One region of the Synechococcus sp. CB0205 genome, then DNA from elsewhere that is predicted to be linked to it. Evidence: predicted binding sites of a transcription regulator. Region 1 holds the regulator's gene; each other region holds the start of a gene.
What was found. The regulator NtcA, encoded in region 1, controls nitrogen genes in cyanobacteria. The targets are predictions, from matches to a motif close to GTANCNNNNGNTAC.
Positions count from the first base shown of each region.

Region 2: a site for NtcA is predicted at 4,020-4,033, ahead of CB0205_RS0110440 (circularly permuted type 2 ATP-grasp protein). Genes of this name have one in related genera too.
Region 3: a site for NtcA is predicted at 2,868-2,881, ahead of urtA (urea ABC transporter substrate-binding protein). Genes of this name have one in related genera too.

Region 1 covers NZ_ADXM01000022.1:132,363-139,256, reverse strand. The annotation lists gene CB0205_RS0103875 (lytic transglycosylase domain-containing protein) at 1-103, shown strand, start outside; gene CB0205_RS0103870 (hypothetical protein) at 113-640, opposite strand; gene CB0205_RS14235 (NIL domain-containing protein) at 640-1,068, opposite strand; gene CB0205_RS0103860 (thioredoxin domain-containing protein) at 1,153-1,692, shown strand; gene thyX (FAD-dependent thymidylate synthase) at 1,747-2,469, shown strand; gene dcd (dCTP deaminase) at 2,473-3,066, opposite strand; gene CB0205_RS0103845 (cob(I)yrinic acid a,c-diamide adenosyltransferase) at 3,066-3,644, opposite strand; gene rph (ribonuclease PH) at 3,762-4,496, shown strand; gene ntcA (global nitrogen regulator NtcA) at 4,561-5,301, shown strand; gene CB0205_RS0103830 (DUF3084 domain-containing protein) at 5,377-6,558, shown strand; gene CB0205_RS0103825 (polyamine oxidase) at 6,555-6,894, shown strand, end outside.
Region 2 covers NZ_ADXM01000051.1:49,979-56,872, forward strand. The annotation lists gene CB0205_RS0110410 (FAD-dependent oxidoreductase) at 1-258, opposite strand, end outside; gene CB0205_RS0110415 (glycerol kinase GlpK) at 239-1,753, opposite strand; gene CB0205_RS0110420 (mechanosensitive ion channel family protein) at 1,854-2,894, shown strand; gene rpmB (50S ribosomal protein L28) at 2,958-3,194, shown strand; gene CB0205_RS14690 (redoxin domain-containing protein) at 3,427-3,780, shown strand; gene CB0205_RS16375 (hypothetical protein) at 3,769-3,945, opposite strand; gene CB0205_RS0110440 (circularly permuted type 2 ATP-grasp protein) at 4,134-5,573, shown strand; gene CB0205_RS0110445 (alpha-E domain-containing protein) at 5,567-6,604, shown strand; gene CB0205_RS0110450 (transglutaminase family protein) at 6,589-6,894, shown strand, end outside.
Region 3 covers NZ_ADXM01000019.1:12,062-18,955, reverse strand. The annotation lists gene CB0205_RS0102020 (urease accessory protein UreD) at 1-875, opposite strand, end outside; gene ureE (urease accessory protein UreE) at 954-1,454, shown strand; gene CB0205_RS0102010 (urease accessory protein UreF) at 1,435-2,133, shown strand; gene ureG (urease accessory protein UreG) at 2,170-2,775, shown strand; gene urtA (urea ABC transporter substrate-binding protein) at 2,972-4,261, shown strand; partial or broken gene CB0205_RS15000 (branched-chain amino acid ABC transporter permease) at 4,354-5,507, shown strand; gene urtC (urea ABC transporter permease subunit UrtC) at 5,512-6,639, shown strand; gene urtD (urea ABC transporter ATP-binding protein UrtD) at 6,636-6,894, shown strand, end outside.

The sequences.
Region 1 (6,894 bases):
GGCCATCCCCTACCCCGAAACCCGGCTGTACACCAAAAAAGTGCTGGGCAACTACTGGAGTTATCGGCGGCTCGCAGAAAGCGCCGAGACCCTCTGCCGCTGATACCGGCCCCTAAGCAAAGACAAACCCGAGATGGGCATACAGGGAGCGGCCCACCAGGATTCCCGCTAATACCCAACTGCAAAGGACAAAGGCTCCGAGCAGGGGCGCCGGTGCAATCCGAAGCCGGGTGAGATCAAGCCGGGCGAGCAAGACCGCCGAGGCCAAGACCAACACCTCAGAGAGCACCGCCAGGTGCAGGAGGTAAAGGCCCCCGGTGATCACCACCAGCAAGGTCACCACCAGGGTCAGCGCCTTACTGGCCGCCATCAACTGCGAGAGCTCCCGCAAAAGCAGATCGGGCATGGTGCAGAGCACAACCACCAGAAGGGCCTGCATGCACTGCAGCGGCCAGAACCAAGGCCCTGCGAACTCCTGCTGCACCGGCGTGCTGGCCTGGGTCAGCAACTGCGGAGACACATCAGCCCAGTGCAATCCCATGAAGGCGCTGACAGCAAACAGCACCAGCAACATCGGTGCCCGCAACGGCAGGACCAGGAAGCGAAGAACAGCAGTCACAGGGCGCATGGACGGGCGCATCACTGGGCAGCGCCCACAGCTTGATCCAACACCAGGGCGATCGCTTCAAACGGACACGAGGGGATGCATTGCTCGCAGACCAGGCAGCGCTGCGCATTGAACTCCAGTCGCCAATGGGGAGCAGTGAAACTCAGGGCACCACTCGGGCAAACGCTGCTGCAGATGCCGCAGTCCACACAACGCTGGGGATCAATCGCGATCTCACCGGAGGCCCGGTTCAAGCCCAGGCCTTGGCCCTCTAACCACTGCTCAGCCGCATCGAGATCATCGATGTCGCCGGAGAGCTCCACCACCATCGTTCCGCTCTGGTTCGGAGCGATCTGCGCCCGCAGGATCTTGGCGGCGATATCAAATTCGACCGCCAGGCGATAGGTGATCGGCTGATGCACCGCCTCCCGCGGGAAGTGAAGGGTGATGCGGCGTTTCAAGGGCGCAACTCAGCCACCGTCAGGGTATCGACGCGGAATGGGAACAGCCCTGGCAGATTGGCGCCAAGCATCAACACACCACCTGTGGACAGCAACACGGCAGCCCTGGGACGGCGCGAGCGCATGCTGCTGGCTGCGGTGGCCGCCCTTCTGGCCCTAGGGCTCTTCCTTCTGCGCGGCGGGCTCTCACCGGCGGCACCCCTGGAGAAGCTGGCCCGCCAGTCGCTGGAGCCCGCCGTTGCCCTCAGCAATGGCCGGCCCAGCGTGGTCGAGTTCTACGCGGACTGGTGTGAGGCCTGCCAAGCCATGGCCCCAGCGATGGAGAAGGTCGAGAGCCAACACCACGATCAACTCGATGTGGTGCTGCTGAACGTCGACAACCCCCGCTGGCAACCGGAGGTGGATCGCTACGACGTCAACGGCATCCCGCAGCTGGAATTCTTCGATGCCAGTGGCACCCGCGTGGGCCGCGCCGTCGGCGCCCGCAGCCAAAGCGAATTGGAAGCCCTGACTGAAGCCTTGGTGGCAGGCACCCCCTTGCCGGCCATGGCGGGTGTTGCCGAGACCAGCCTCCTGCCTCAAGCGGAGGCAACCACCATGGCAGGCCCCCGCAGCCACAGCTGAGTTCCCCAAAGCCCGTTACCCTGCAGCACCAGCTCCCCACGCCATCGCCCGCCCATGAAACGCTTTCGGGTTGAGCTGATTGCAGCGACCCCCAACCCCCAGCAGTGCGTCTATGCGGGGATGCACCAGGACTACAGCGAAGGGTTTGTGGCGGCCGATCGCGCTGAATGGCCCGATGAGACCAAGGCCGGCGAGATCTGCGTCAAACGTCTCCTGGCCGGTGAGCGCGGTCACTACGGTCCGCTGGAGCACGCCCAGATCGTGCTGAACGTGGGCTGGTTCCCCCACTCCGTGATGCAGCAGGCCCGCACCCACCGGGTGGGCGTGAGCTTTGACGTCCAATCCATGCGCTACACCGGCGAGCGCATCTGCCGGGCGGCCAACGGCGAGCTGGAACTCGAAGAGGTCTTCTACCTACGCCCCGAAGGGCAGTACAGCGATCGACAAGGCAAGAAATACACCTACAGCGCAGACGAGCGCGCCAAGGATCTCGCCCTCTGCCAAGCCGCGGCCGAGCGCTATCGCGACATGCTCGCGGCGGGGTTCGCCGAGGAGCACGCCCGCGGCATCCTGCCCTTCGATTACCGCCAGCACTTCGTGGTGAGCTTCTCGCTGCGGGCGTTCCTGCACTTCATGGACCTGCGCGCCAAGCTCGATGCCCAGGAGGAAATCCGGGTGCTCTGCGATCTCATGTGGCCCCACCTCCAGGCCTGGGCCCCAGAGATCGCGGCTTGGTACGAAAAGACCCGCCTGCACAAGGCGCGCCTGGCGCCTTAGGGCTCAGACCTTGGCCAAGGTGACCCGCTCGGGCTGGTGCTGGTACTTGCCAGCCCGGTCCTTGTAGGTCGTCTCGCAGGGATCACCCTCGAAGAAGAGCAGCTGGCAAATGCCCTCGTTGGCATAGATGCGGCAGTCCGCTCCGGAGGAATTGCTGAACTCCAGGGTCAGGTGACCTTCCCAACTGGCCTCAGCTGGGGTGGTGTTAACGATGATCCCCAGGCGGGCATAGGTGCTCTTGCCCAGGCAAATCACGGTGATGTTGGGAGGGACGCACATCTTCTCGAGCGCCACACCCAATCCGTAGGAGTGGGCTGGGAGGATGAAGTACGAGCCGTCCTCGTCCTCGTGCAGAGGCACCGGCTCCAGGTTGGCGGGGTTGAAGCGCTTGGGATTCATGATCGTTCCGGGAACATGCCGGAAGATCAGGAACTCCTGCGGGGAGAGGCGCAGGTCGTAGCCATAGGACGAGCAGCCAAAGCTGAGAACCGGCTTTTCGCTGTTCTCCGGATCAAGATGACGAACCAGCTGCGGCTGAAAGGGCTCGAGCATGCCCAAGGCGGCCTGCTCGTTGATCCAACGGTCGTTTTTGAGCATCAGAAACCTCGGCGCAGCTGGGTGACCTGATCGGCCATGGCCAACAGAGCGGTGGGCATGGAGGGCCCCGTCAGGATCACATCCAGGTGGGACGGCCGCTGCTCCAGGGCTGAAACGACCTCCGCCTCGGACAAGTAGCCCAGTTCGACGGCCAGGCCCAACTCATCGAGCACCAACTGATCCAGCTGACCGCTCAGCAGCTGCTCACGGGTGTACGCCCAGATCTCGCGCACAGCCTCGACATCGGCCTGGGATGCCGGCACGGGATCAGCCAGGCAACCCGCCACGGCTGGCCTCAGCCACTGAAGGCGGCCACAGAGCCAAACACTGCTCTCCAGCCCCTGATCGACCCCACCTTTGAGGAATTGGCTCACCAGAACGCGGCTACCAAGCCCGGCACTGCGCAGGGCCTGACTGAACACCCCACTGAAGCTGCCGCGGAAGGGAGCGGTGTGCACTTGGAGCTGGCCCTCCTGCTGGGCCGCCAGGCGCACGCTGCGCGCGGGGGCCGACGCCGGGACCACAGCCAACGGACGCAGGTGTCCAGCACGGGGCGTGGCTGCAATGCTGGCCGTCATCGAGTGCATGGCTGCCGCTTGGGATCCTGAATGTAGCGGCGTTAGGCCGTCCGGCAAGCAACAAGCACTACCTGTAGTGCAAACACCCGTACCATCGAGGCACTGAGCCAGCCCGCGATGAGCAGCACCCAACCCAGGCGGGACGGCCGCAGCGCAACGGACCTGCGCAGCACGCGCTTCGCTTGGGATCCGATGGGCTTCGCCCTGAGTTCCGTCACGGTGTACACGGGCAACACGGCTGTGATCTGCAGCGTTTGCTTAGAGGAGGGTGTTCCGAAGTGGCGTAAAGGCTCCGGCAAGGGCTGGCTGAGCGCTGACTACCGGCTGCTCCCCGCCAGCACCCCCAGCCGGCAGCCACGGGAGCTGATGAAGCTCTCCGGTCGCACCCAAGAAATCCAACGCCTCATCGCCCGCAGCCTCAGGGCCTGCCTGGATTTGGAGGCGCTAGGGGAGCGGACCCTGCAAATCGACTGTGACGTCCTTCAAGCCGATGCCGGCACCCGCACCGCAAGCATCACTGGAGCCTGGGCCGCCTTAGCCGTCGGCCTGCAACGCCTGGAACAGCGCGGAGTGCTGGAACGATCGCCCCTGGTGGGGCAGGTGGCGGCGGTTTCCGTTGGCCTCGTGGATGGCGCCGCACTCCTCGATCTCGACTACAGCGAGGACAGCCGAGCAGAGGTCGATCTGAACGTGGTGATGAATCAAGAGCAACATTTGCTCGAAATTCAAGGCACCGCGGAGGGCGCACCCTTCAGTCGCCAACAGCTTTCCAGCCTGGTTGACCTAGCGGAAAGCGGCATCGATCAACTAATGCAGGCCCAGAAGCAGGCCTTGGCAGAGGCAGCAAATTAGTTTCAATGGCTACAGGGCGGCCCTGGACTGATCCGTAGGTTCCAGGCAACTCAGTCGCGCTGAAATGGTCGTGGCAACGCAAGGATTCAGCCGCTACTCCCCTAGCCCTACGACCGGTACGTCAGTGATCGCACCGATCGCGGGCAGTCCCCTGCCACCCAATGCCACGCTTCTGGATGTCATCCGGGGCCTGAGCGGTAGCACCACCGAGATCGTTGAGCGCGGCAAAACAATCTTTTTCCCCGGCGACCCCGCCGAAAAGGTTTATCTGCTGAAGCGGGGTGCGGTCCGGCTCTCCAGGGTCTACGAATCCGGCGAAGAAATCACCGTGGCACTGCTGCGGGAGAACAGCCTCTTCGGCGTCCTGTCTTTACTGACAGGCCAGCGTTCAGACCGCTTTTATCACTCGATTGCCTTTACTCGCGTCGAGCTGGTGACGGCTCCCGCCACCTCCGTCCGCAAGGCGATTGAGCAGGACCCGGCGGTTGGTCTACTGCTTCTGCAAGGTCTCTCCTCTCGGATCCTGCAAACCGAGACCATGATCGAAACCCTCACCCACCGCGACATGTCCTCGCGACTGGTGAGTTTCCTGCTGGTGCTCTGCCGCGACTTTGGCGTGCCCAGCAGCGAAGGGATCACGATCGACCTGCGCCTCTCCCACCAGGCCATTGCCGAAGCGATCGGATCGACCCGCGTCACGATCACCCGGCTCTTGGGCGACCTCCGCAACGACGGCCTGGTGCAAATCGACCGCAAAAAAATCACCGTCTTCGATCCATTGGCCCTCGCCAAACGTTTCAGCTAAACGGCTGAACTGGTGGCCGATCCCAGCTGCGTTCCAAGCCCCCACAACCGATACTGATCGTCGTCGCCCAACGTCGTGTCCGGCTGGATCCTGATCCTGACGTTGCTGATCCTCGGGGGAGTGCTCTCCACCCTGGGGGATCGGTTGGGATCCAAGGTCGGCAAGGCGCGGCTGAGCCTGTTCCGGTTGCGGCCCAAGAAGACCGCCGTGGTGATCACGGTGCTGACCGGCAGCTTGATCAGTGCCATCTCCCTTGGGCTGATGCTGCTGGTCAGTGATCGCTTGCGCACGGGGCTCTTTGAACTCGATCAGATCGAACAGCGCCTGCGGGACAGCCGCGATGCCCTGAGCTCAAGTCGCAAGGACCTGGCCCAAAGTCGGAGCGCCCTGCGCAGCGCAGAGAACGAGCGCAGCGAGGCCCAACGCCAACTCAAGGTGGTGGCCGAGCAGGCCAGCCGACTGCAGAAGGAACTGGCTCCCCTGATGGAGCAACGCAAACAACTGGAGGCCGAGCGCGATCGCCTGAGCCGTGACATCGCCGCGAAGGATTCCGATCTCCAGCGCAACCGCTCTGAGCTCGCCAAGCTCAACAGCAAGATCAAAAGCAGCAGCCAAGAGCTCGAGCGTCTCGAACGCAACCTGATTGCCCTACGTCAGGGTGATGTGGTGATCAGCAGTGGCCAAATCCTGGAGGTAGCCAAGGTACGGATCGAGAAGCCCAGCCAGGCCAGAGACGTGATCCACGCCCTGCTGCAGCGCACGAATTTGAACGTCTACCAGCGGGTGCTGCCAGGCGAAACACCGAACCGTCAAATCCTGTTGGTGCCGCGCAGCGACATCAGCAAATTGGAGACCACCCTCAGCAAACGCGGCGAGTGGGTCGTGAGTCTGATCTCAGCGGCCAATGTGCTCAAAGGGGAGCGTCAGGTCGTGGCCTTCCCGGATGTCAGACCCAACAAACGGGTGGTACGTAGTGGAGAACAACTGGCCACCACCGTGCTGGAGGCCGATGAGCGCTCCCCAGACCAGGTGCGTAGCCGCCTGAACCTGCTCCTGGCAGCAGCCTTTACCCGAGCCCAACGCCAAGGGGCCCTGGCCAACGGCCTTCAATTTGACCCAGCACGCCTCAATCAACTGGCTGAGGCCCTGGTCAACCGCCCCCTGGGCGAGACCGCCAAGCTCGAGGCCGTCTCCAGAGGCAACAGTGATCTGGCCGACCCGATTGCCGTCGACATTCGCTGGCAGCGCCCGCAATGACTTGGATCGGACTCGATCCCGGCCGCAGCAAATGCGGCTTGGTGCGCTCTGACCAGACCACAGGCCAGATCGAGGTTGCCGCCGTGCTCTCCCCGGAAGAGTGCTTCAAGCAGATTGCGATCTGGCGAGAGCGTCCGGGTCTTGAGGGTGTTGTGCTCGGCGATGGAACGGGCAGCAAGCACTGGCAGCGGCAACTCAACGACCTTGGCCTGGCTGTCCAGGTCATCCCTGAAGCGGGAACCACCCTGGCCGCACGAGCCCGCTACTGGCAGCTGGAGCCCCCCAGGGGCTGGCGGCGATTGCTTCCAGAAGGCCTGAGGTTGCCCCCAAGGGACT
Region 2 (6,894 bases), on a different contig from region 1:
CTGATCAATCCAGTACTGGCGCTCCGCCAGGGCCTCCCGCACCAATTTCAGTTGGGCGGCATCGAGCTGCTTGAAGGCCAGCTCCAGGTAGCGAACGCCGCCATGGAGCAACTTCGTGCTCCGGGAACTGGTGCCCTGGCCTGGATCACCCGCCTCCAGTAACGCCACTCGCAATCCGCGGCGAACGGCCTCGTAGGCCAGGGAGGCTCCACTGCTCCCCCCACCAATGATCAACAGATCAAACGGTTGCATCGCCATGCCACTCCAAACAACGTTCAACCGCCTGGTCCCAGCGGCGTAACCAGCGCTCCCGTTGCGCCTCCGTTTGCTGAGGGCTCACCTGGGTCGAGGAAGCCCTCACCGAGCTGGCAATGGCCTCGAGATCGTCGACCACTCCAACGGCCTCACCGGCCATCAGGGCCACCCCCAAGGCGGTGGACTCCAAATTGGCCGGACGCACCACCTCAACGCCGGCGCTGTCGGCCTGGGCCTGAAGCAAGACAGCGGAGGCCGCCGCCCCGCCATCAACGGCGATGGTGCGCAGGGGAGCGCCAAGGGCCTCGGCCGCACCGCGCAGCAGTCCGGTGACGGCTAAGGCAATCCCCTCGAGGGCAGCCCGGGCGATCTGCGGTGCACCGGTGTCACGGGTCATGCCGATCAACAACCCTCTGGCATTGGGGTCCCAATGGGGAGAGCCCCAGCCGGTGAAGGCCGGCACGAGCATCAGCTCGCCCGCACTGGCCACCTTGGAGGCCAACCCGTCGACCTCGGCGGACTCACTAATGATCCCGAGGCCATCGCGCAGCCACTGGATGACCGTTCCTGCATTGAACAAGCTGCCTTCAATGCAGTAGGTCGTGCTGCCGTCGGCGTTGCTCCAACCCACGGTGCTCAGCAGGCCACCAGCGGCGCGCTGGGGTTGTTGCCCACAATTTACGACCAGAAAGGCACCGGTTCCGTAGGTGCACTTGGCCTGGCCGGGTTGCCTGCAGAACTGGCCATAGCTGGCGGCCTGTTGATCACCGAGCATCGCCATGATCGGCACACCGGCAAAGGGAAGGCCCTCAGCGATCACCCCAAACGAGCTGCGGGTGGGTCGTAAGTCGGGCAACGCCTTCAGGCTCAGACCAACGCGTTCAACCGCCTCCGGCAGCCAACAGAGCTGCTCCAGGTCCAGCAGCAGCGTGCGACTGGCATTGCTGATGTCTGTGGCGTGATGCGCTCCGCGGGTCAGCTGCCAGAGCAACCAGCTATCGACAGTGCCAAAACAGAGGTCATCGCCAGCCAGGGCCTGCCGGGCCTCGGGATAGGCCTGCAGCATCCAAGCGATCTTGCTGGCGCTGAAATAAGGATCCAGAACAAGTCCCGTCTGGCGCTGCCACTGATCCGCCGCCGCCTGGCGCTTCCAATCCCCGCAGATCGATGCGGTCCGACGGTCCTGCCAGACCAGGGACGGGCCGAAGGGTTGGCCGGTGCTGCGTCGCCAGAGGGTGGTGGTTTCGCGCTGATTGGTGATGCCGCAGGCCCTGACTGCTGCCCGTTGCCCTGGACTGAGGCGCTGCTCCAGTAAGGCCATCGCCTCCAGCTGGCTCTGCCAGATCGCGGAGGCGTCCTGCTCGACCCAACCATCATCCGGGTAGTGGATGGCAAGCGGCACCTGGGCCGAGGCCACCGACTCGCCGTTGGAGGACACCAGAACGGCGCGAGAACTGCTGGTGCCCTGGTCGAGAGCTAACAGATAGGACTCAGACACAGGCAAAAGGGTTTCCCCACTCTTACGGGCTTCAAGCGGATCTGTCAGGGGCTTGACGCAGCACGAGACAGTGGAAACAGCTCAAAAGTCGCGTCTGCCGATGACCTCGCTCTGGAGTACTGCGCCTGCAGTGGCGGCCCTACTCGGCGGTGGGTTGCTGTCCCTTCTGGCAGCAAGGATCTTTGGGATCTTCTTCGGTCGTCTGACACGGCGAACGCGAAGCGAAACCGATGACTTCATCGTTCAGGTCATCACGGACACGATCCCAATCCTTGGTTGGGTCATCAGCGCCAGTTGGGCCTGGTGGCTGCTGCCGACCTCTCCCGAGGCGGATCGGGTGGTCTTCACCATCTCGAAACTCATCCTGGTGGTGTTCCTGGTGCGGCTGGTCAACCGCATCAGCCTGCGGTTGCTGCAACGCTCCGCGGCCCACAGCGGAGATCCAGCGGTCGGCAACATGCTCCGCGCCCTCGCGCCGATGTTGCGGGCGTTGGTCTGGTGCGTCGGCGCGGTCCTCTATCTGCAGAACATCGGTGTCCAGATGGCTGCGATCTGGGCTCTGCTGAGCGCCGGTGGCATCGGGGCAGGCTTGGCCTTAAAGCAGCCGGTCTCTGAATTCTTCGAGTACATCACCATCCTTCTCGACAAGCCCTTCCAACCCGGTCAATTCATCCAAGTCGGAGAGGTCTGGGGAACGGTGGAGCGGGTGGGGGTGCGTTCGACCCGTCTGCGCAGCATCAACGGCGAAGCGATCGTCATGAGCAACAGCGCCCTGACCAGCTCGGTGGTGGCGAACTATGGGGAGATGCAAGAGCGGCGGCTGATCTATCGGCTGGGGGTGACCTACGACACCAGCCACGCCGTACTGGAACGGATCCCTGGCCTGTTGAAAGCGATCGTGGAGCAGGGGGGCGATGCCCGCTTTGACCGCGCCCATTTCGTGGCCTTCAACAGCAGCAGCCTTGATTTTGAGTTGGTCTATTTCGTTCCTTCGAACGACTACGTCCAGGCGATGGAAGCCCAGCAACGGATCAACCTGGCGATCGTCCAACGCTTCGCCCACGAGGGCATTGAGTTCGCCTTCCCGACGCAAACCTTGCACCTGCACAACTGCACTGAGGCCTTGGGTTCTGGGGTGTGACCCGACTTGCTATGGTGGGCGCTTGGGCAATTTGCCCAAAGTTGTGTTTTTAGAAGATCGGTCATGTCCCGGGTCTGCCAACTCACCGGCAAGCGCGCCAACAACGGCATGGCCGTCTCCCACTCGCACATCCGCACGAAGAAGCTCCAGCAGGTGAACCTGCAAGAGCGCCGTCTGTGGTGGGCTGAAGGCAACCGTTACGTGAAACTGCGGGTCTCCACCCGTGCCCTGAAGACCATTCAAAAGAAGGGCCTGGGCGCCTACGCCAAGCAGCTGGGCATCAACCTGGCCAAGATCTGAGCTTCAATCCTGAGAGTTCTCCCAGGATCAAGTTGAACCGCCGCAACCTGCTTGTTTCATTTGGTGCTGCGGCCTTAGGCCTGCTGGGACTCCCCCGGCAGGCCTTTTCGATGGGAGGGACCCTGCCCGATCTCGATCAACCGGCCCCTGGCTTTGGGCTCTCCGGCGTGGTTCCAGGTGAGGGGGGGCCGTCGAAGCCGTACGCAGCCTGAGCGATTTCAAAGGGCGTTGGGTGGTGCTCTACTTCTATCCCCGAGATTTCACGGAGGGGTGCACCTTGGAAGCCAAGGGCTTTCAACGGGATCTGCAGCTGTTCCATGCCCGCAATGCGGAAGTGGTCGGAATCAGTGCAGACGACACGGACTCCCACAAAGAGTTCTGCGGAAGCGAGGCGTTGACCTACCCGCTGCTCTCTGATCCCGGAGGAGAAACCAGCAAGCGCTACGGCAGCTGGATCCCGCCCTTCTCCCAACGTCACACCTTTTTGATTGACCCAGAAGGGGTTCTCAAAGAGCGCTGGTTAGGGGTACGGCCCCTAGGCCACAGCCAGGAGATCCTGAAGCGGCTGGATGAGCTACAGGCCTAAGGCTGCGCGCTGCTCCAGCAGCCTCAGGTGGGCTTGGCCTGCAGGGAGGCTGTCGCAGAACAGGCAGTTATCCTCAAATCGAACTTGATAAAGCTCGCCTTCGCTGGAGCGCAGCTGATAGATCACTCCCCCTTGGGGATCGACCAGCACAGGGACCTGGGCCATGGGTCTGCAGGGGCAACGAGCAGAGGCTGGCTCGGCGATCGAACCCTTGCCATAGGTGCATCAACTCATCATCTGTAGCGACCACTACAGGTGATGCGGGTGGCCACGAACCGGGGTGGACTTTGGTAGCTAATGGAACCTGAAGGGGTCTGACTGCTCTGCATGCTTGCCCCAATTCCACTCGAGCAATGTTTACCGAGTACAGGCCTAAGAAGGGATATGACGAATACTTCAGTTCCACCGAAGGCCCTCGCTCCGGCCTCAAGCCCCTGGTGAACTCCCTGGGTGCACTCGGGATCGAGAAACTCAACCGCAATCACGCCGCCGCTGGAGTCCTACTGAAGCGACTCGGGGCCACCTTCAGGCTGAATGATTCGGGCGGACGCGTGGGGGAACGGATCCTTCCATTCGACCCGCTGCCACGCTTGATTCGATCGAAGGAGTGGGAGCGTCTAGAGCGAGGACTGTCCCAGCGCCTAGAGGCGATTGATCAATTTCTGGGTGACATCTACGGCGAGCAACGCATCATCCGAGATGGGGTTATTCCGCGGGAGCACGTGGAAAGTTCCCTGGGTTGGAGGCGCGAGCTTCAAGGGTTCAAGCCCCCCTTGGGCAAATGGTGTCAAATCTCCGGGCTTGATCTGATCCGTGATGGAGAAGGAACCTGGCGCGTCCTGGAGGACAACCTGAGATGTCCTTCTGGTGTCGCCTATTTCCTGGAGAACAGGAGGGTGATGAAACGGATGTTCCCGAGCCTGTTTAGTGGCCGGGTCGTCCAGCCGATTGATCGCTACCCCTCCCAGCTGCTGCAGACCCTGAGGGAGCTGGCGCCCTGGACCGACTCCCCCCGGGTCGTCCTCCTGACCCCCGGGGTGTTCAACAGCGCCTATTTCGAACACAGCTATCTGGCTCAACAGATGGGCATTCCCCTCGTCGAGGGCAGGGACTTGGCCTGTGAAGACGGACGGGTTTGGATGCGCACGACCCGTGGATTGGAGACCGTCGATGTGATCTACCGGCGCATTGATGATGACTTCCTCGATCCCGCCGTCTTCCGCAGCGATTCAATGCTGGGGGTCCGCGGACTGATGGAGGTCTATGCCCAGGGACGGGTGGCGATTGCCAACGCTCCTGGAACTGGAATTGCCGACGACAAGCTGATCTACGCCTATGTGCCGGAGATGGTGCGCTACTACCTAGGCGAGGAAGCCATCATCCCAAACGTCCCCACCTACCTCTGCTCTAAAGCTGAAGATCGTTCCTATGTACTAAGCCATCTACGGGAGCTGGTGGTGAAAGCCGTCTCGGAAGCTGGAGGCTATGGGATGTTGATCGGACCCCATGCCAGTGACGAGGAGATCCAAGACTTCGCCACGAAGATCGAGGCCAATCCGCGCAACTTCATTGCCCAACCCACCCTGGAGCTCTCCACCGTCCCCTCCCTCAGTGACGGCGAGCTCTACCCCTGCCATGTGGATCTGCGGCCCTACATCCTGCGGGGCAAAACCACCTGGGTCACACCAGGCGGGTTAACCCGCGTGGCCCTCAAGCGGGGATCACTGGTGGTGAATTCCTCCCAGGGCGGCGGCTGCAAGGACACCTGGATCGTGGAGGACGCCCCATGCTGAGCCGCGTCGCGGATTCCCTCTATTGGATCAACCGCTATGTGGAGCGGGCTGAGAACATCTCACGCTTTGTCGAGGTCAGTGCTGCCATGGCGCTGGACTGCCCCCCTGGTAGCGCAGAGCCCTGGCAACCCCTGATCGATGCCAGTGGTCATCGCTCTCTGTTTGATGCGCTCTACCCCGGTGGAGGTGAGCAGCAGGTTCTTGAATTTCTCATCCGCGCTGAGGCCAACCCCAACAGCATCGTCAACTGCATCGCGCTGGCCAGGGAAAACGCCAGGCAGATCCGGGACGTCATCACCAGTGAGATGTGGGAGCAGCTCAATGGTCTCTACTGGACCCTGGTCGAGAACGACGGGTTTTGGGAGGAGCCGACCCCAGAGCAGCTCAGGGAGATCCGGCGTGGCTGCCAATTGTTTTACGGAATTACCGATGCCACCCTCAGTCGGGATCTGTCCTGGCAGTTCAGCCGACTCGGTCGGCTGATTGAGCGGGCGGATAAGACCACTCGCATCCTTGATGTGAAGTACTTCCTTTTGCTCCCGAGCCCTGATGACGTCGGCGGGGTACTCGACGAGTTGCAGTGGATGTCTCTACTGCGGAGTGCTGGCGCTTATCAGATGTTCAGGCAATCCAACGTTGGGGTGATTTCACCGGAAGCGGTGGCGTCCTTCCTGCTGCTCAATCCCCTCTTCCCGAGGTCGGTGCGCTACTGCCTCGAGCGGATCCATGAGACGCTTCAGGTGATCGGGCGCGATGCCGCCGCCGGGACGCCCGACGACCTCGAGTGCATGGTGGGTCTGACGCAGGCCCGCTGGAGTTTCAGCAAAATTGAAACGCTGATCGCAGGTGGCCTCCATGAGGCGATTGATGGTCTTCAGCAGGACCTCAACCAGCTGCACAATCTGATTCACGCTCGCTACTTCGTGCTTCCGGGCGGACTGAGCCCCGTAGACACAACAGTGATCCCCGTGAGCTCCGCCTCCCTGTCCACCACCGCTTCCGGTCAAGACCTGGCATGCGCGCCCGCTTAATTCATCGCTTCGACTACCGCTACAGCCAGCCCGTGCTGCTGGGACCCCATCGTTTTTGCCTGCGGCCCAGGCCCCATGGGTTTCAGCGTCTGATCGATTTCAAACTGAGCATTGAGCCTGAGCCGAGCCAGCTCTATGAGCTGATGGCAGCAGGTGGCGACACCATCACCCGGGCACGGTTTCTCCAGGAAACTGATCGTTTTCAGGTGGTGGCCACGAGCGAGGTTGAGACGTTCACACCACCCCTGATCGAAGCCTGCCTGAACGAAACGATGTTGAACCTGCCGCTC
Region 3 (6,894 bases), on a different contig from region 1:
CAGACCCGGGGAAGCTCCGGCGGGGATTGCCCTTGGATGGAGCGAAGTAAGGCCCAGATGCGGCAGAACCAGAACCGGGCGGCTTGGCTGGAGGGGCCGCGATAGCGGGCCACCAGGCCCTGCTCGAGGGCGCCGCAGGCCATGGTTCCTTCGAGACCAGCGCGCTGCTGGCGGCAGGCTTGGAGTAATTCTTCGATGACAGCTGGGGGGAGTGGGTCCCCGGCGATCCAGGTCAGGGAGCCGAAGACCGGCTGGGCTGCCATGCCGTGTTCCCCCGTCAGAGCTGCATCCTTGAGCTCCAGGCGATCGACCAATTCCCAGCGTCCGCCGTTGGCTCCGCTGCGGTGGATCTCTAGGGCGGAACGCCAGCAGCCCTGCTCGAGGGACTCCCCCGCGGCGGTTCGCCCCAGGCGCACGACCTCCGCTCCGAGGAAGCTGGCACCCGGTTCCAGCTCGATACGGCAGGTCTGCTCGAACAGGCCATTGGCGTAGAGCACCAGCTCCTGCGGAAGCCATTCGAGTTGGCTGCCCTGTTTGAGTTCAAACCTCAAGGCTTGCCGAGACCAGCGTCCCTGCGGTTGTTGGCGGGAGCGTCCAACGCTTCCGTAGACCTTCTGGGCTGCGACGCTGGTGAGTAGGGCCTGGCTCTGGGGTGTGAGCTGGGCGCTGATCTCGAGTTCGTCACCACCGACCAAGCCCCCGGCGGTGTGCAGGATCGGCAGCTCGCAGTGGCCACTGCTCTGCCACTGGGCGCGCTGCAATTTGAGCGGGGAGCTGGCCTGTCCTTGGTGAATGGTTCGTTCGCCCCCCGCCGAGCCTCTTCGCTCGAACTGGAGCGCGACACGTCCCCTCCAGGTGGATTGCGACTCAGCCATGGCCGCATACTCCGGTCCCACCGGTCCAGCTTTGGTAACAATCGCCACAAAGGTCCAGTGCAGTGGCTCGTCAGGGTGATGGCCCTCGGGTCGCCTCAGGTGGAGCAGGGTTCAGCGATCGTGTTGGTGGAGCGCCGCCCCAAGGGCGTGCTGCCGGAGCCTGGACCCCAGGCGTTGACCTTGGCGTTGACGGCGGATGAGCGCACCAGCCTGCGGGGCCATCGCCGCAGTCGCTGCGGGCGGGATCTGGTGCTGCAGCTTCCCCGTGGTGCTGCCCTGCAGCCCGGTGATCAGCTTCTGAGTGACGACGGCTGTTGGCAGGTTCTGGTGGAGGCGGCACCGGAGCCGGTGATGCAGGTGCGCAGCGCTGAGCCCCTGGCTCTGCTGAAGGCTGCTTACCACCTGGGTAATCGCCACGTGGCGATGGAGCTGCATCCCGACCGCTTGGTTCTGTTGCAGGACAGCGTGTTGGCGGAGCTACTGCGCCAAAGGCAGCTGCAGGTGGACTGCCTGGATGCTCCCTTTCAGCCGGAGGCCGGTGCCTATGCGGGCGTTCCCCATGCCCACTCCCATGGCTGATCGGCAACTGGCGCGGCTCAGGCTCTATCAACTGGTGAGTCCGGCCTTGCCGGTGGGGGCCTTCAGTTATTCCGAGGGTCTTGAGGTCTTGGTTCAGGCCGGTCAGGTCACCTCCGAGCAGGCGATGGAGGATTGGCTCAGCGCTGAGTTGCGGCGTGGTGGGGTGGCGATTGAGGCCGCAGCGCTCGCGCCCTTGATGGCGTTCATGCGCGCCTGGAAAGACGGTGAGCCTCAGGCGGAGCAGGAGCTGCGCAGCCTTGATCAGTGGTTGCTGGTGCAGCGGGAATCAGCGGAGCTGCGGGCTCAGCAGCGGCAGATGGGGCGTTCGCTCCTGCAGTTGTTGGCGGATCTGGGCTGGCCCTTGCCCCGAGCCGGAACGTTGTTGGCCTGGCCGGCGGCCTATGCCTGGGCCTGCGCGGTTTTGGAGTTGGACTCCCCGGAGGTGGAGGAGGCCTACCTCTATTCCTGGGTCGCCAACCAGCTCAGTGCAGCGGTGCGCTTGGTGCCTCTTGGGCCAACCCAGGCCCAGCGGCTGCAGTTGAGGCTCGCTCCGCTTCTCGCTCAGCGGGCTCAGGAGCTGGCGTCGATGGATCCAGAGCAGCAGTGGAATGGCGGCGTCGGTGCGGGGCTGGCCCAGCTGCGCCACGCAGAGCTCTACTCCCGCCTGTTCCGCAGTTGAGCTGAGCACAATGCTGAGAATGAATTGGCGAAGGAGATGACCACCAGTCGTCTGCGGGTTGGTGTGGCTGGGCCCGTGGGTTCGGGTAAGACCGCCCTCGTCGAGGCCCTCTGCCGGCGCCTTCGCGATCGGTTGGAGCTGGCGGTGGTCACCAACGACATCTATACCCAGGAGGACGCCCAGTTCCTGACCCGCGCTGGCGCTCTGGAGCCCGGCCGCATTCGCGGTGTGGAAACCGGGGGCTGTCCCCACACGGCGATCCGGGAGGACTGCTCGATCAATCGAGCTGCCGTCGCGGACCTCGAGGCGGCCTACCCGAATCTTGATCTGGTGTTGGTCGAGAGCGGCGGCGACAACTTGGCGGCGAGTTTCAGTCCGGAGTTGGTGGACCTCTGCATCTACGTCATTGACGTGGCCGCCGGCGACAAGATTCCGCGCAAGGGAGGGCCCGGCATCACCCGCTCGGACCTGCTGGTGATCAACAAGATCGATTTGGCTCCGATGGTGGGGGCCAGCCTGGAGGTCATGGAGCGTGACACCGAGCGGATGCGCTCGGGCCGGAGCTGGTGCTTCACCAACCTCCACAGCGGCGAGGGCCTCGAGCAGGTCGAGGCGTTTTTGTTGCAACAGCTACCGAAGTAGCCGCCGATTGGTGGCCGTTGATACGGCACAAAGGGTGGTGAATCCTCGGGAGAATTTCCGCGAGTCTGATCAGTCTCGCAATTGCCGATTTGGTGCTTATTGCTACCCGTGAGCGCCTGCCTCGATCAATACATTCCTTGAACCGCTGAACGACGGCGGCGGCCTTCATTGATTCAAAGTTATGGCATCTCCTTTGATGCGAAAGTCTTCGTTGCGTCTGCTGACCGGTGCAACGGCTCTCGCCACCTCTGTGAGTCTGGTGGCTTGTGGTGGTGGTGATTCTGCCTCCAATGTTCAGTACGACGACACGGTCAAGGTCGGGATTCTTCACTCCTTGACCGGCACAATGGCGATCTCGGAGTCCACCCTGGTGGACACTGAGAAGATGGCTATTGATGAGATTAATGCCGCCGGTGGTGTCACCGTTGATGGCAAGAAATACAAGATTGAATACATCGTTGAAGACGGCGCTTCCGACTGGCCGACCTTCGCTGAGAAGTCCAAAAAGCTGATCGATCAGGACAAGGTGCCTGTGGTCTTCGGTGGTTGGACGTCAGCAAGCCGAAAGGCGATGCTGCCGGTCTACGAGTCGAAGGACGCGTTCCTCTACTACCCGATTCAGTACGAAGGTCAGGAGTGTTCCAAGAACATCTTCTACACCGGTGCAACTCCGAACCAGCAGTCGGAGCCTGCAACTGAGTTCATGTTCAAGAAGTCGCCTGCCGCTGGCAAGCCCTTCTTCCTGGTGGGATCCGACTACGTCTTCCCCCGCACCTCCAACACCATCACCAAGCAGCAGCTCAAGTCCCTGGGCGGCAAGGTGGTTGGCGAGGACTACCTGCCCCTGGGTAACACCGAGGTGGCTCCGATCATCGCCAAGATCAAAAAGGCGATGCCCAACGGCGGTGTGATCATCAACACCCTGAATGGTGACCAGAACGTTGCCTTCTTCAAGCAGATCCAGGACGCCGGTCTGACCCCGGCGAATGGCTACTACGTGATGAGCTACTCCATCGCGGAAGAAGAGATCAGCACCATTGGACCTGAGTTCCTTGAGGGCCACTACGGCGCCTGGAACTACATGATGTCGATCGATACCCCGGCATCGAAGAAGTTCGCCGCTGACTTCAAGAAGAAGTACGGCAGCAATCGCATGGTCGCTGACCCGCAGGAGTCGGCTTACAACATGGTCTACCTCTGGAAGGCCGCCGTTGAGAAGGCCAACAGCTTCGATGACGACAAGGTGCGCGAAGCCCTGATTGGTATCGAATTCGATGCGCCCCAGGGCAAGGTCAAGGTGATGCCGAACCACCACCTCTCCCAGACCGTGCGCATCGGTGAGATCACCAAGGACGGTCAGTTCAAGATCCTCCAGTCCACCAATGGTCCTGTGGCTCCCCAGGCCTGGAACCAGTACGAGCCCAGCTCCAAGGGCTACGCCTGCGACTGGACCGATGCCAACAAGGGTGAGCGCTACAAGCTCTGATCGCCCTCTCTGGTTGCTCTGACTGATGGAGGAGTCCTTCCGGGGGCTCCTCTTTTTCTGCTTTCTCCCTTGCTGCCCTGCTTCGGATTTCCGTGCAATTGCTGTTTGAAAGCCTCTTCAACGGAGTGGCCATCGGCTCGGTCTTGCTGATGGCCGCCCTTGGATTGGCGATTGTGTTCGGCTTGATGGGGGTGATCAACCTCGCCCATGGCGAGCTGATCATGCTCGGCGCCTACACGACCTACGTCGTGCAGCTGATCTTCAAGCTGCCGGCCTTTGAGCCCGTTTACAACCTTTATGTCTTGGTGGCGATTCCGCTGGCCTTCGTGGTGAGCGGCGTTGTCGGAATCCTGCTGGAGCGCACGGTCATTCGCCGTCTCTACGGCAATCCCCTGGAGACCCTGCTGGCGACCTGGGGCGTGAGCCTGATCCTCCAGCAGTTTGTGCGCAGTGTTCCGCTGGCGACGGCTGCTGGAGTGGTTCTCGCCTTGGTGGTGGGCTTCAGCTTGCCGCTGCTCTTGCCGGCCCCCTGCTCGAAGGCCCGCGGGCGCGGCTGGTGCGTGCCGGCTGCTGGGCCACCTCCGCGCTTGCCGGGGTGCTGTTGGCCGGCGGACTGGCCTCCCAGATCTCGCGGATTGCCCGGGCGACCTCCCGCAACGTTGATGTGACTGCGCCCCAATGGATGCGCGGCGGCCTGGAGTGGGCCGATCTCACCCTGCCGGTGCCCCGGTTGGTGATCATCGCGATGACGGTGGTTTCTGTTCTGGGCGTCACCCTGTTCCTCAACCGCAGCGTTTGGGGAACACGCATACGGGCGGTGACCCAGAACCGCACGATGAGCGACTGCCTGGGCATTCCCACCGACACGGTCGATGTCCTGACCTTTGGCATCGGTTCTGGACTGGCGGGAATCGCTGGTGTGGCTGTCTCGTTGTTGGGTTCGGTGGGGCCGAACGTCGGGGGTTCCTACATCGTGGGCTGCTTCATGGTTGTGGTGCTGGGCGGCGTCGGCAACCTCTTTGGCGCCGTTCTGGCGTCCTTCGCGATTGGTTGGCTGACCGATCTGATCGGCGCCGGCCGTCTGCTCAGCCTCTGGCCGGCCATGCCGTCGCCGCTGGCAGCCACGGTGAAGTTTTTTGCGACCACGAGCATGGCCCAGGTGATGGTCTTCGCCCTGATCGTGCTCTTCCTGCAATTCCGTCCCGCGGGCTTGTTCCCGCAGAAGGGACGCATGGTGGAGGCCTGAACCAATGTTTGTACGCCTTCAACAGTCCCGCTGGCCAAAGCTGCTGCTTTGGGTGGTGATCATCGCTGCGATCGTCGCGGCTCCGGCCGTCCTTCCCGTCTTTCGACTCAACCTGCTGGGACGCTTTCTCTCCTTGGCGATCGTCGCCCTGGGCATCGATCTGATTTGGGGCTTCACGGGGTTGCTCAGCCTTGGGCAGGGCATCTTCTTTGCCTTGGGGGGCTATGCGGCCGCCATGTATCTGCAGCTGAATAGTTCAGCGGGTTTCCCCAATGGGATTCCGGAGTTCTTCGGTCTCTACGGCGTGAAGCAACTCCCGGCGTTCTGGGTTCCGTTCCATTCGCCCCTGTTCACCCTTGTGGCGATCTGGCTCATCCCCGCGGTGTTGGCCGCTGTTCTGGGGAACCTGGTTTTCCGCAACCGCATTAAAGGGGTCTACTTCTCGATCCTGACCCAGGCGGCCCTGCTGGTCTTTTTCAACTTCTTCAACGGCCAGCAGAAATTGATCAATGGCACCAACGGTCTCAAGACCGATGTGACCCAGCTGTTTGGTCAGATGGTGGGTTCACCAGAGATGCAGCGCGGCTTCTTCTGGTTCACCGCCTTGATGGTGATTGCGGCCTGGGCCGTTGTGCGCTGGGTGGTTCGTGGCCGCTTTGGCGATGTGTTGATCGCCATTCGCGATGACGAGCCCCGGCTGCGCTTTGCGGGGTTCAACCCCACCTTGTTCAAGACGATCGTCTTCGCGATTGCCGGTGGTCTGGCCGGCATCGGCGGAGCGCTCTACACGGTGCAATCGGGCATCGTTTCGCCTCAGTACATGACCGTTCCCTTCTCGATCGAGATGGTGATTTGGGTCGCCGTTGGCGGACGGGGAACCTTGGTGGGGGCGATCTTGGGTGCCGTGGCGATCAACTACGCCAAGAGCCTCGTGAGTGAAGCCATGCCCCAGAGCTGGCTGTTCATCCAGGGCGGTCTGTTCATCCTTGTGGTCACCGCTCTGCCGGAGGGTGTGATCGGTTGGTGGCGTAGCGACGGCCCCCGCAACCTGCTCTCGCGCCTGGGCATCGCCCGGCGCATGGGGACCTACCCGCAACTGGAACTGGAAGGACAAGAGGAGGTTCAGCCATGAGTGCACCGTTGCTTGAGCTGAGCCAGATCACCGTCAGCTTTGACGGCTTTCTGGCCCTGCGCGATCTAAATCTCAGCCTCCAGCCCGGGGAGCTGCGGGCGGTGATCGGCCCGAATGGGGCTGGCAAGACCACCTTCTTGGATGTGATTACCGGCAAGACCGCTCCGACGGAGGGGGATGTGGTGTTCAAGGGCCGCTCCTTGGTGGGCCGCGCGGAGCACCGCATTGCCCGGTTGGGGATTGGTCGCAAGTTCC